2 regions of the Clostridium sp. JS66 genome follow, and region 2 is predicted to be linked to the other one. Evidence: predicted binding sites of a transcription regulator. Region 2 holds the regulator's gene; the other holds the start of a gene.
The links. The regulator Rex, encoded in region 2, represses fermentation and respiration genes when NADH is low (regulators of the CRP and FNR family bind a similar motif). The targets are predictions, from matches to a motif close to ATTGTTAANNNNTTAACAAT.
Positions count from the first base shown of each region.

Region 1 (5,037 bases), 1.6 Mb from region 2:
CTATACTCATCAAGAATTTCTTTTATCATTTTAGGTGTCAAATTTCCATAATATTTATCGTTAATCATCATTACAGGAGCTATAGCACAACATCCTATACAGTTAACTGTATTAATTGAAAACTTAAGATCTTCTGTTGTTCCCCCAGGTCTAATACCTAATATTTTTTCAAGTTCATCTAACACCACCATTGACCCAGATACGTGACAAGCAGTTCCATCACATACTGTTATAATGTTCTCCCCCTTTGGTGTTAAACTTAGAGCCTTGTAAAAAGTAGCCATACCATATAGTCTACTAACTGGAGTTTCTAAGTACTCAGCCAAAGCTTCTAAAGACTCTCTAGGGATATACCTATACTTTCTTTGTATATCTTGCAAAATAGCTAAAGTATATCTCTGTTCTTTAGGATATTTTTGTATTACGTCTTTACCATTCATGTCTAAATTTTCTTTTTGTGCCACATCCATTAAAATTCACCCTCTTACCTAAAGATTTATATAAATGGAATAACAAATTATTCCATTTACCCCGATTTAACAAATTTAACTTTTATAATTTATATTTAAAACCTTTAAAACTTGAACACAATTATCTAACAAATTCATAAGGCAATATATTCGTATTTGAATACCTTTACATAATAAAATTATATAATATATTAGTTCTTGAAAGACCTACCTTTAAATAATTTTTAACTATCAAGCAAAATCTTTGATTTTGGTATAGTAAATTTCTCCTGTTCTAATACAGCAAAGAACCTAATTTAAAGATAGATCTTCATTTACATACTATTTACAACATTCCAAATTTATGTTCATCTTTTTTCTTATTTTAGTATACTCATCCTGTACATATTGTTCTGCAGCCTTTTGATCTTTAATATTTTCTACCTTTACAGCACAATATTTATATTCTGGTGTCTTAGATATAGGATCTAAGTTATTTAAAGTAAGCTCATTACATGCTCCTACCCACCATTGGTATGTCATGTACACTGCACCTTTATTAACTCTATCTGTAACTAATGCCTTAGCTACTACAGATCCTCTACGTGAACTTATTCTCACAAATTCTTGATCTAATATATTTAAATTTTTAGCATCCTCTGGATTTATTTGAACATAACCTGGCTCATCAGCTAACTGCTGAAGTGCCCTACAGTTACCAGTCATTGTTCTTACTGAATAGTGACCAACTTCTCTTACTGTAGAAAGTACTAGAGGGTATTCCTTATCTGTACTCTCCATAGGTGCTCTCCATTCTGCTGCAAATAAATTTGCCTTTCCACTAGGAGTATTAAATTTATTTCCTTTATACAAATATGAAGTTCCTGGATGATCTTCTGAAGGACATGGCCATTGAATTCCACCTAGTTCTTCAAGTCTTTCGTAACTTGCTCCCTTAAAGTTTGGACACAAGTTTCTTAATTCATCCCAAATTTCCTTTGTATTTTTATAATTCATGTCATATCCCATAGCTTTAGCAATTTCTGAAATTATCTGCCAATCAGGCTTTACATCTCCTGTAGGTTCTATTGCCTTACGGAATCTTTGGAAACCTCTATCAGCCGAACTATATACACCTTCATGTTCACCCCAAGAAGTAGCTGGTAATATTACATCTGCATGAAGTGCTGTTTTATTCATAAATATATCTTGAACAATTACAAGTTCTAACTTGTCCAAAGCTTCTCTAACTTCTGCTGCATCTGGATCACTTTGTACTGGATCCTCACCCATAATGTAATAAGCTTTTATTTTATCCTCTTTAAGCACTAAATGAGGAACTTCAGTTAAGTGATATCCAACTTTATTTGGAAGTTTTACTCCCCAAGCATTTTCAAATTTTTCTCTTATAGTATCATTTGTTACAGATTGATATCCTGGATATACATTAGGAAGTGCACCCATATCACAAGCGCCTTGTACATTGTTTTGTCCTCTTACAGGACCAATTCCTACATTTGGTCTTCCGAAGTTTCCAGTTAGAAGTGCCAATGACGCTAATCCTTTAACTACGTCAACTGCCTGTCCAAATTGACATACTCCCATACCATAAAGTATCATAGCATTTTTAGCTTTAGAGTACATTCTCATTGATTTTCTTATATCTTCTGCTGGTACTCCAGTCATTTTCTCTGCATACTCTGGAGTATACTTTTCAACTAAAGCTTTATATTCTTCAAAGCCTACTGTATGTTCTTCAACATATTGCTTGTTGTACAAGCCTTCATTTATTAAAACATTTGCAAAAGAATTTACTAGTATCATATTAGTGCCATTTTTTATAGGAAGCCATAAATCAGCTATCCTAGCCGATTCTGTTATTCGTGGATCTGTTACCACTATTTTAGCTCCCTTTCGTTTTGCATTTACTATTCTTCTTGCAACTATAGGATGTGAATCCGCACCGTTATAGCCAAAAATAAATACTAAATCACAATCATCTATTTCATGAATACCATTTGACATTGCTCCATTACCTAATACGTAAGCCAGACCGGCTACGGATGGCGCATGTCAAACCCTGGCACAGTGATCAACATTATTTGTTCCAATAACCGCCCTCATAAATTTTTGCATAATGTAATTAGCTTCATTTCCAGATCCTCTAGCACAACCTGTTCCCATAATTGAATCTGGTCCATATTTCTCTTTAATTTCTTTCAATTTTGAAGCTGTAAAATCTATAGCTTCTTCCCATGAAACTTCTTCAAGTTGTCCATTTTTTCTTATCATAGGTTTCTTTAAACGAGATGTTAAAATTTTAGGATCATTTAAGAAATCCCATCCATAGAGTCCTTTAAGACATAAATTACCCTCATTAGTTCTACCATTAGCAGGTTCAGCTCTTACTATCTTTCCATCTTCTACAACCAGATATAAATTACATCCAGCTCCACAATAAGGACATACAGTTAATACCCTATTTTCCATTTAATTACCCCCTAATTAAATCCTTTACTTTTTAGCCTGATAACGAACAACTGAACTTCATAAATCCATTAATTGAAAAAACAATCACTGTTGTAAAGCATTGTAAACCATCTTATATATAAATATATTAAAATATTCTGAAATCAATGTCAAGTTAGGCCTGTTAAAGTTTTTAACAATCTTTTTACAAAAAAAATGTATTTAATCTAAATAAAGCAAGTCTATTTCAACCTATTCTTAAATTATACTCAATCTTTCCCTAAAACTTTTTTTATAAAAAATTGAATTTAATAATATAAAGTAAAAAAATATCGTTATATTTTTATCATTATTAATGATATTTGTGCTTATTTTTGGTATATTATACATCAATTTTATGGAATTGTTCTAATCTTATCGATAAAATATAATATATAATACACTTACTAATATAAAGTATGTTAAAAAAACTAACAAACTATAATTTCATTATAATTATAAACATGTTTCTTTTTGTAATAAATTTAAATACACATTATTTAACAAAGAAGTTTTTATACAAATTATTTTTAGAAATTTCATTCTAATTTTGTAATAAAATAGTTCTAAAATCAGTTAAAAATAAAACATTTTATTTTTATTTCAATTTGATATATATGTACCACTTTAAGAAATACTGTATTATTTCAATCATTTTTAAGAAAAAATAATTTTGAATTTAAAATATTATTAATATTATCTTAGTTTACTTATACACATAGATGCTTGATAAAGAATATAAAATAAGGAAGCAATTTACTTATTACTTCCTTATATCTTTGCACTTTCTAATCTACTATTGTTCCTGGATTTAATATTCCATTAGGATCAAATACCTTCTTGATCTCCTGCATTATTCCTATTTCTCTTTCACTATATTGAAGTGACATGTGTTTCTTTCTTGTTTTACCAGTACCATGTTCTGCTGTAACAGTTCCACCATATTTAATAGCTGCTTTATACATATCTTCCTTTATATCTTCAAAGTAAACTGGTAACTTACCATCTTCTGCCATTATAAAATTGTGAATATTACCATCTGCAATATGTCCAACAGACGGAGTAATAGTATTATACTTGTTGGCTATTTCAATTAAGTCGTCAATAAGACTTGGAACAGAAGCTGGAGGAACTGCTATATCCAAAGCATCTGCCACATTTTCCTTAAAAGCAGTATACGCATTACTTCGTATCTCTAAAATATTTCTTTGATCCTTGGTAGTTTCGGCTATTAAGCTATCAATAGCATTATATTCTTCACATAATCCCACAATTTTTTCGCTTCTTTCATATAAATCATCTTCTGTAGCTTCATTTAATATAAATATTAAATCAACATTTCCCTTTGTAGCTGGCCATACTTTTCCAATGTGTTTTGCCGATTCTAATGCTACAAACCTTTCCATATACTCTATAGCAAGTGGCGTTATTCCTTCTTGAAGTATTTTAGATACAGCTATTGATGCATCTTTTCTATCATCAAAGGAAACAACAAGTGTACCTGTATTGCTTGTTTTTGTATATAGTCTTAAAGTGACCTTTGTTACTATTCCTAAGGTTCCTTCACTGCCTATCATCATATTTAGCAAATCATATCCCATATTATTTTTCAAAAGTTTATTTCCCAGATTAACTAATTCTCCAGTAGGGAATACCACTTCTAAGGCTTTAATATGGTTTCTCATAATACCATGTCTTACAGCATTTACTCCTCCTGCATTTTCAGCAACCATTCCACCAATTTGTGCACCTTCATCTCCTGGATGGATAGGGAAAAATAGTTTTTCATGCTTATTCAGTCTTTCAAGCATACTTGCAAGAGTAACTCCTGCTTCTACTGTAATCATTAAATTTTCTTCATCCAATTCAACTACTTTATTTAATCTCTCAAGAGATAAAATTATACTTGGCTTAAGTGGTATTGTTGCTCCGCACAACCCTGTACCACCACCTCTTGGAATAACAGGAATTAATACTTCATTTGCATACTTAACTATTTTAGATATTTCCTCACTGCTGCCTGGTTTTACAACTACACAATCTTCACAAGCCTTTGGTCTTAACAATGTCTCTGTTTCAT
Region 1 covers NZ_CP131467.1:1,108,932-1,113,968, reverse strand. Annotated here, with positions in the region: gene nuoE (NADH-quinone oxidoreductase subunit NuoE) at 1-470, opposite strand, end outside; gene fdhF (formate dehydrogenase subunit alpha) at 792-2,939, opposite strand; gene Q6H37_RS05195 (FAD-binding oxidoreductase) at 3,746-5,037, opposite strand, start outside.
Region 1: the regulator Rex is predicted to act here: its motif matches at 3,173-3,192, upstream of fdhF (formate dehydrogenase subunit alpha).

Region 2 (5,037 bases):
TTTTTTTCTTCTTTTCATGTTGTACTTGAGTTTTTGTTTTGCCTGAATTTTCTTCTTCTTCTTGAAATCTCAATGGATTTTTTTTCTTTTCAATATAATAAGTATAATTACCTAAATATTCTTTTGCACCATCTTCTACTAACTCATATATTTTATTTATAACTTTATTTAAGAAATATCTATCATGGGATATAACAAGAACAGTACCATCATAGCTTAATATAGCCTTTTCTAAAGCTTCACGAGACATTATATCTAAGTGGTTTGTAGGTTCATCTAATAATAAAAAGTTGGATTTAGAAAGCATTAATTTTAATAAATTAATTCTACATTTCTCACCACCACTTAAAGAACCTATTTTTTTAAATACATCATCTCCTGTAAAAAGAAAAGCAGCTAATGAATTTCTAACTTGGGTTGTGGTCAGTTCGGGAAAATCGTCCCACACTTCATCTATTACGGTCTTATCATCATCAAGATTAGATTGTTCTTGATCATAATAACCAATAAAAACATTTTTGCCCAATACTGAAAATCCTGAATCAGCTTTAATGGTATTCATTATTATTTTAAATAATGTAGTTTTTCCTCTTCCATTCTCTCCTATAAGAGCTGTCTTCTCACCTTTTTTAATATCTAAGAAAAGATTGTTGAATAAAGATTTTTCGCCAAAACTTTTGCTTAAATTTTCTATGTGAAGAACGTCATTACCACTTTTTATGCTAGTTTCAAACTCAACATGACCAAGTTGTTCTTCTTTATCTGGCGCTTTTACTCTTTCTATTTTATCTAATGATTTTTGTCTACTTTCAGCAGCTTTTATGCTCTTTTCCCTATTAAAGGATCTATATTTTTCTATTATGGCTTCTTGTCTTTTAATTTCAGCTTGCTGTAAGTTATATGCTTTTAATTGTATCTCATAATTTTTTTCTTTTAGATCTAAAAAAGTAGTATAATTTCCATTGTAACAATTTATATGACCATTTATAAGTTCTATAGTTTTTGAAGTTATAGCATCTAAAAAATATCTGTCATGGGAAATAACTATTACTGTACCTTTATAACTTTTCAAGTATTCCTCAAGCCATTCTATAGCATCCAAATCCAGATGGTTTGTAGGTTCATCTAGAAGCAAAATTTCAGGATTAATTAATAACAGTTTACAAAGAGCAACTCTAGTCTTTTGACCACCACTTAAAATATTTATTGGTTTACTAAAATCATCTTCTAAAAAGCCTAGTCCTTTTAAGACCCTAGACACTTCTCCCTTATAAGTATATCCACCTCTATTGGTGTATAATTCAGAACACATAGTGTAATCTTTAATTATTTTATTATGATATTCTTCTTTTTCGGGATCATAGGGGTCATTCATTAAATTTTCTAATTTTTGTAATTTGTTTTCTAGAGCTAATAGATCTTTAAAAACTGTAAACATTTCTTCTTGAATAGTGTTATTTGAATCTAAAGATAAATGCTGTGCTAAATAGCCTATAGTTTTATTTTTATCTATAAATAGTTCTCCAGAATCCTGTTCTAGTTGATTTGTTATAATTTTAAAAAGTGTGGATTTTCCAGCACCATTTGGTCCTATGAGTCCAACTTTCTCGCTTTCATTTATATTAAAAGTTACATTTTCAAGTATAACATCTATTCCATAACTTTTATGAATATCTTTACAACTTAAAACAACCATAATCTCACCTTCCTTAATCATTAATATTTTACTATGTTAAATGAATTTTTTGTAGTCTAATTTCATAAATTATTATATAACTAGTGTTTTGTTAAACAACTAATAAAAAGTAATAAAATTATAAAAAATCATAAATTAGAAAAATAAACTATTGACATACTGCATACTTAAATAATACTATAAAGAGTAGGAGAAGAAAAAGAATTAGTATGTTAATTGTATAACAAAATATTCATGGAAAGTTGTTTTCACGTTGTATTATAAATTTTTAAATGCAATTATAGAAACAAATGTAATAGAAAATATATATATAATAAGAGGTGCTGTATGGATAAGAAAAAAAATATATCAATGGCTGTAATAAAAAGGTTGCCTAAATACTATAGATATTTAGGAGAGTTAATGAAGAATGATGTTGATAGAATATCATCAAAAGAGTTAAGTGAGAAGATAGGGTTTACCGCTTCACAAATAAGACAAGATTTAAATTGTTTTGGAGATTTTGGTCAACAAGGATATGGATATAATGTAACAGAACTGCATGGCCAAATAGGTAATATACTTGGACTTACTAAGCCGTACAAAACTGTAGTAGTAGGTGCAGGAAACATAGGGCAGGCTATATCAAATTATACTAGGTTTGAAAAAACTGGGTTTAACTTAGATGCTATATTTGATATAAATCCTAAATTAATTGGTATAAGAATACGTGATATAGAAATAAAGGATATAGATTATTTACCAAGTTATTTGAAAGAGAATCCTACAGAAATTGGAATAATATGTGTTCCAGCTAATAGTGCTCAAAAAGTATGTGATACTTTAGTAAAGAATGGTGTTAAAGGAATATGGAATTTTGCACCTGTAGATTTAGTTATACCAGATGACGTGAAAGTAGAAAATGTACATTTAAGTGATAGCCTATTGACATTAACTTGTCTTTTAAATGATGGCGATATCGATAATGAATAAGCAGGGTTTAGATTTAAAAAAAGATAATAATTGAAATTTTTATTTCAATTATTATCTTTTTTTAAGTTTAATAATTAACAAAGTTATAGTTGATTTATGTCACATATAGTCGTTATTAAATTTAAATGTTTAAATTTTATATAGTAAATATTATTTAGAACTAGTTAACCTCCCTATTACATCTACTTATATTTTCAAAATAAAACCAAAAAATGTATAAATAAATAAAAGCAGGTTGTATTTTTATGAATCCTATAGAATATAAGGTATAAATTAATATAATATGCATTATTTGTTATTTAGTTATGCAATTTGTATAATGAATGTGATATAATAATATGTATAAATTCGTATAATTAAAAAACATTTACCAATGGGGGGAATAAAATGTATAAAATTGTTGACAAAAGGGAATTAGCTCCTAATATATTTCTAATGGACATAGAAGCACCAAGAGTTGCAAAGTCCGCTAAACCAGGACAATTTGTAATAGTTAAAATGGACGAAAAAGGTGAAAGAATACCTCTTACTATTTGTGACTATGATGCTCAAAAGGGTACTGTAACTATAGTATTCCAGACACTTGGTGGATCAACACAAAAAATGGCTGATTATGAAATTGGACAAACATTTAGAGATTTTGTAGGACCTTTAGGACAACCTACGGATTTAGTAAACGAAAGCATAGAAGAATTAAAAAAGAAAAATATAATATTTGTAGCTGGAGGAGTAGGAGCAGCACCAGTATATCCTCAAGTTAAATGGCTTCATGAGCATGGAATTAATGCAGATGTAATAGTTGGATGTAAGTCAAAAGAATATTTGCTGTTGGAAGAAGAAATGAAATCGGTATCAGGAAGCTTATATATAGCAACTGATAACGGAACTTATGGATATAAAGGCTTTGTTACAGATTTATTAACCGAGCTTATTGAAAAAGAAGGAAAAAAATATGATCATGTAGTGGCAATAGGTCCTATGATCATGATGAAATTTATATGTAAGGTTACAAAAGGTTTTGGTATTAAAACTATAGTAAGCTTAAATCCAATAATGGTAGATGGTACAGGTATGTGTGGAGCTTGTAGAGTTACTGTTGGAGGAGAAACTAAATTTGCTTGTGTAGATGGACCAGAATTTGATGGTCATCTAGTTGATTTTGAAGAAGCTATGAGAAGACAGAGATTGTATAAAACAGAAGAAGGAAAGTCATTAATGGAAGAGCAGGAAAGAAAAGAAGGACATGTATGTCATGTAGGATTGGATGGTGACAAATAATGGACAACGAAAAAATGAAAAGAGTACCAGTAAGAGAGCAAGATCCAAAGGTTAGAGCTCATAATTTTCAGGAAGTTTGTTTAGGATATGATAAAGAAGAAGCTGTAAAAGAAGCTTCAAGATGTTTGCATTGTAAAAAACCTATGTGTGTATCTAAATGTCCAGTATCTATAAATATACCAGAGTTTATAGAACATGTTAAAAGTGGAGAATTTGAAGAAGCTGCTAAGACTATAGCTAAATCTAGTGCACTTCCAGCTGTATGTGGAAGAGTATGTCCTCAAGAAAGCCAATGTGAAGGAAAATGTGTACTTGGAATAAAAGGAGAGGCAGTAGCTATAGGAAAGCTTGAAAGATTTGTAGCAGATTATTCAAGAGAAAACAATGTAGATCTATCAGAAAAAGAAACTAGTAATGGCAAAAAGGTTGCAGTAATAGGCAGTGGTCCTTCAGGGCTCACTTGTGCAGGAGATTTAGCTAAACTAGGTTATGATGTAACTATATTTGAAGCTTTACATGAAGCAGGTGGAGTTTTAGTTTATGGAATACCAGAATTTAGACTTCCAAAGGAAACTGTAGTTAAACATGAAGTAGAAAATGTTAAAAAATTAGGTGTTAAGATAGAAACTAATGTAATTATAGGAAGAACTGTAACTATAGATGAACTTATAGATGAAGAAGGCTTTGATGCCGTGTTCATAGGTTCAGGTGCAGGATTGCCAAAGTTTATGGGAATACCAGGTGAAAACTTAAATGGAGTATTCTCAGCAAATGAATTCTTAACAAGAAATAACTTAATGAAAGCCTTTAGAGAAGAATATGACACACCTATAAAGGCAGGCAAAAAGGTTGCTGTAGTAGGTGGAGGAAATGTTGCTATGGATGCTGCAAGAACAGCATTAAGGTTAGGTGCAGAAGTACACATAGTTTACAGAAGATCAGAATCAGAACTTCCAGCTAGAGTAGAAGAAGTACATCATGCAAAAGAAGAAGGTATAATTTTTGACCTTCTTACAAATCCAGTAGAAGTAGTGGGAGATGAAAATGGCTGGGTTAAAGGCATGAGATGTGTAAAAATGGAGCTTGGAGAG
Region 2 covers NZ_CP131467.1:5,823,972-5,829,008, reverse strand. Annotated here, with positions in the region: gene abc-f (ribosomal protection-like ABC-F family protein) at 1-1,696, opposite strand, end outside; gene Q6H37_RS27090 (redox-sensing transcriptional repressor Rex) at 2,024-2,668, shown strand; gene Q6H37_RS27085 (sulfide/dihydroorotate dehydrogenase-like FAD/NAD-binding protein) at 3,056-3,946, shown strand; gene gltA (NADPH-dependent glutamate synthase) at 3,946-5,037, shown strand, end outside.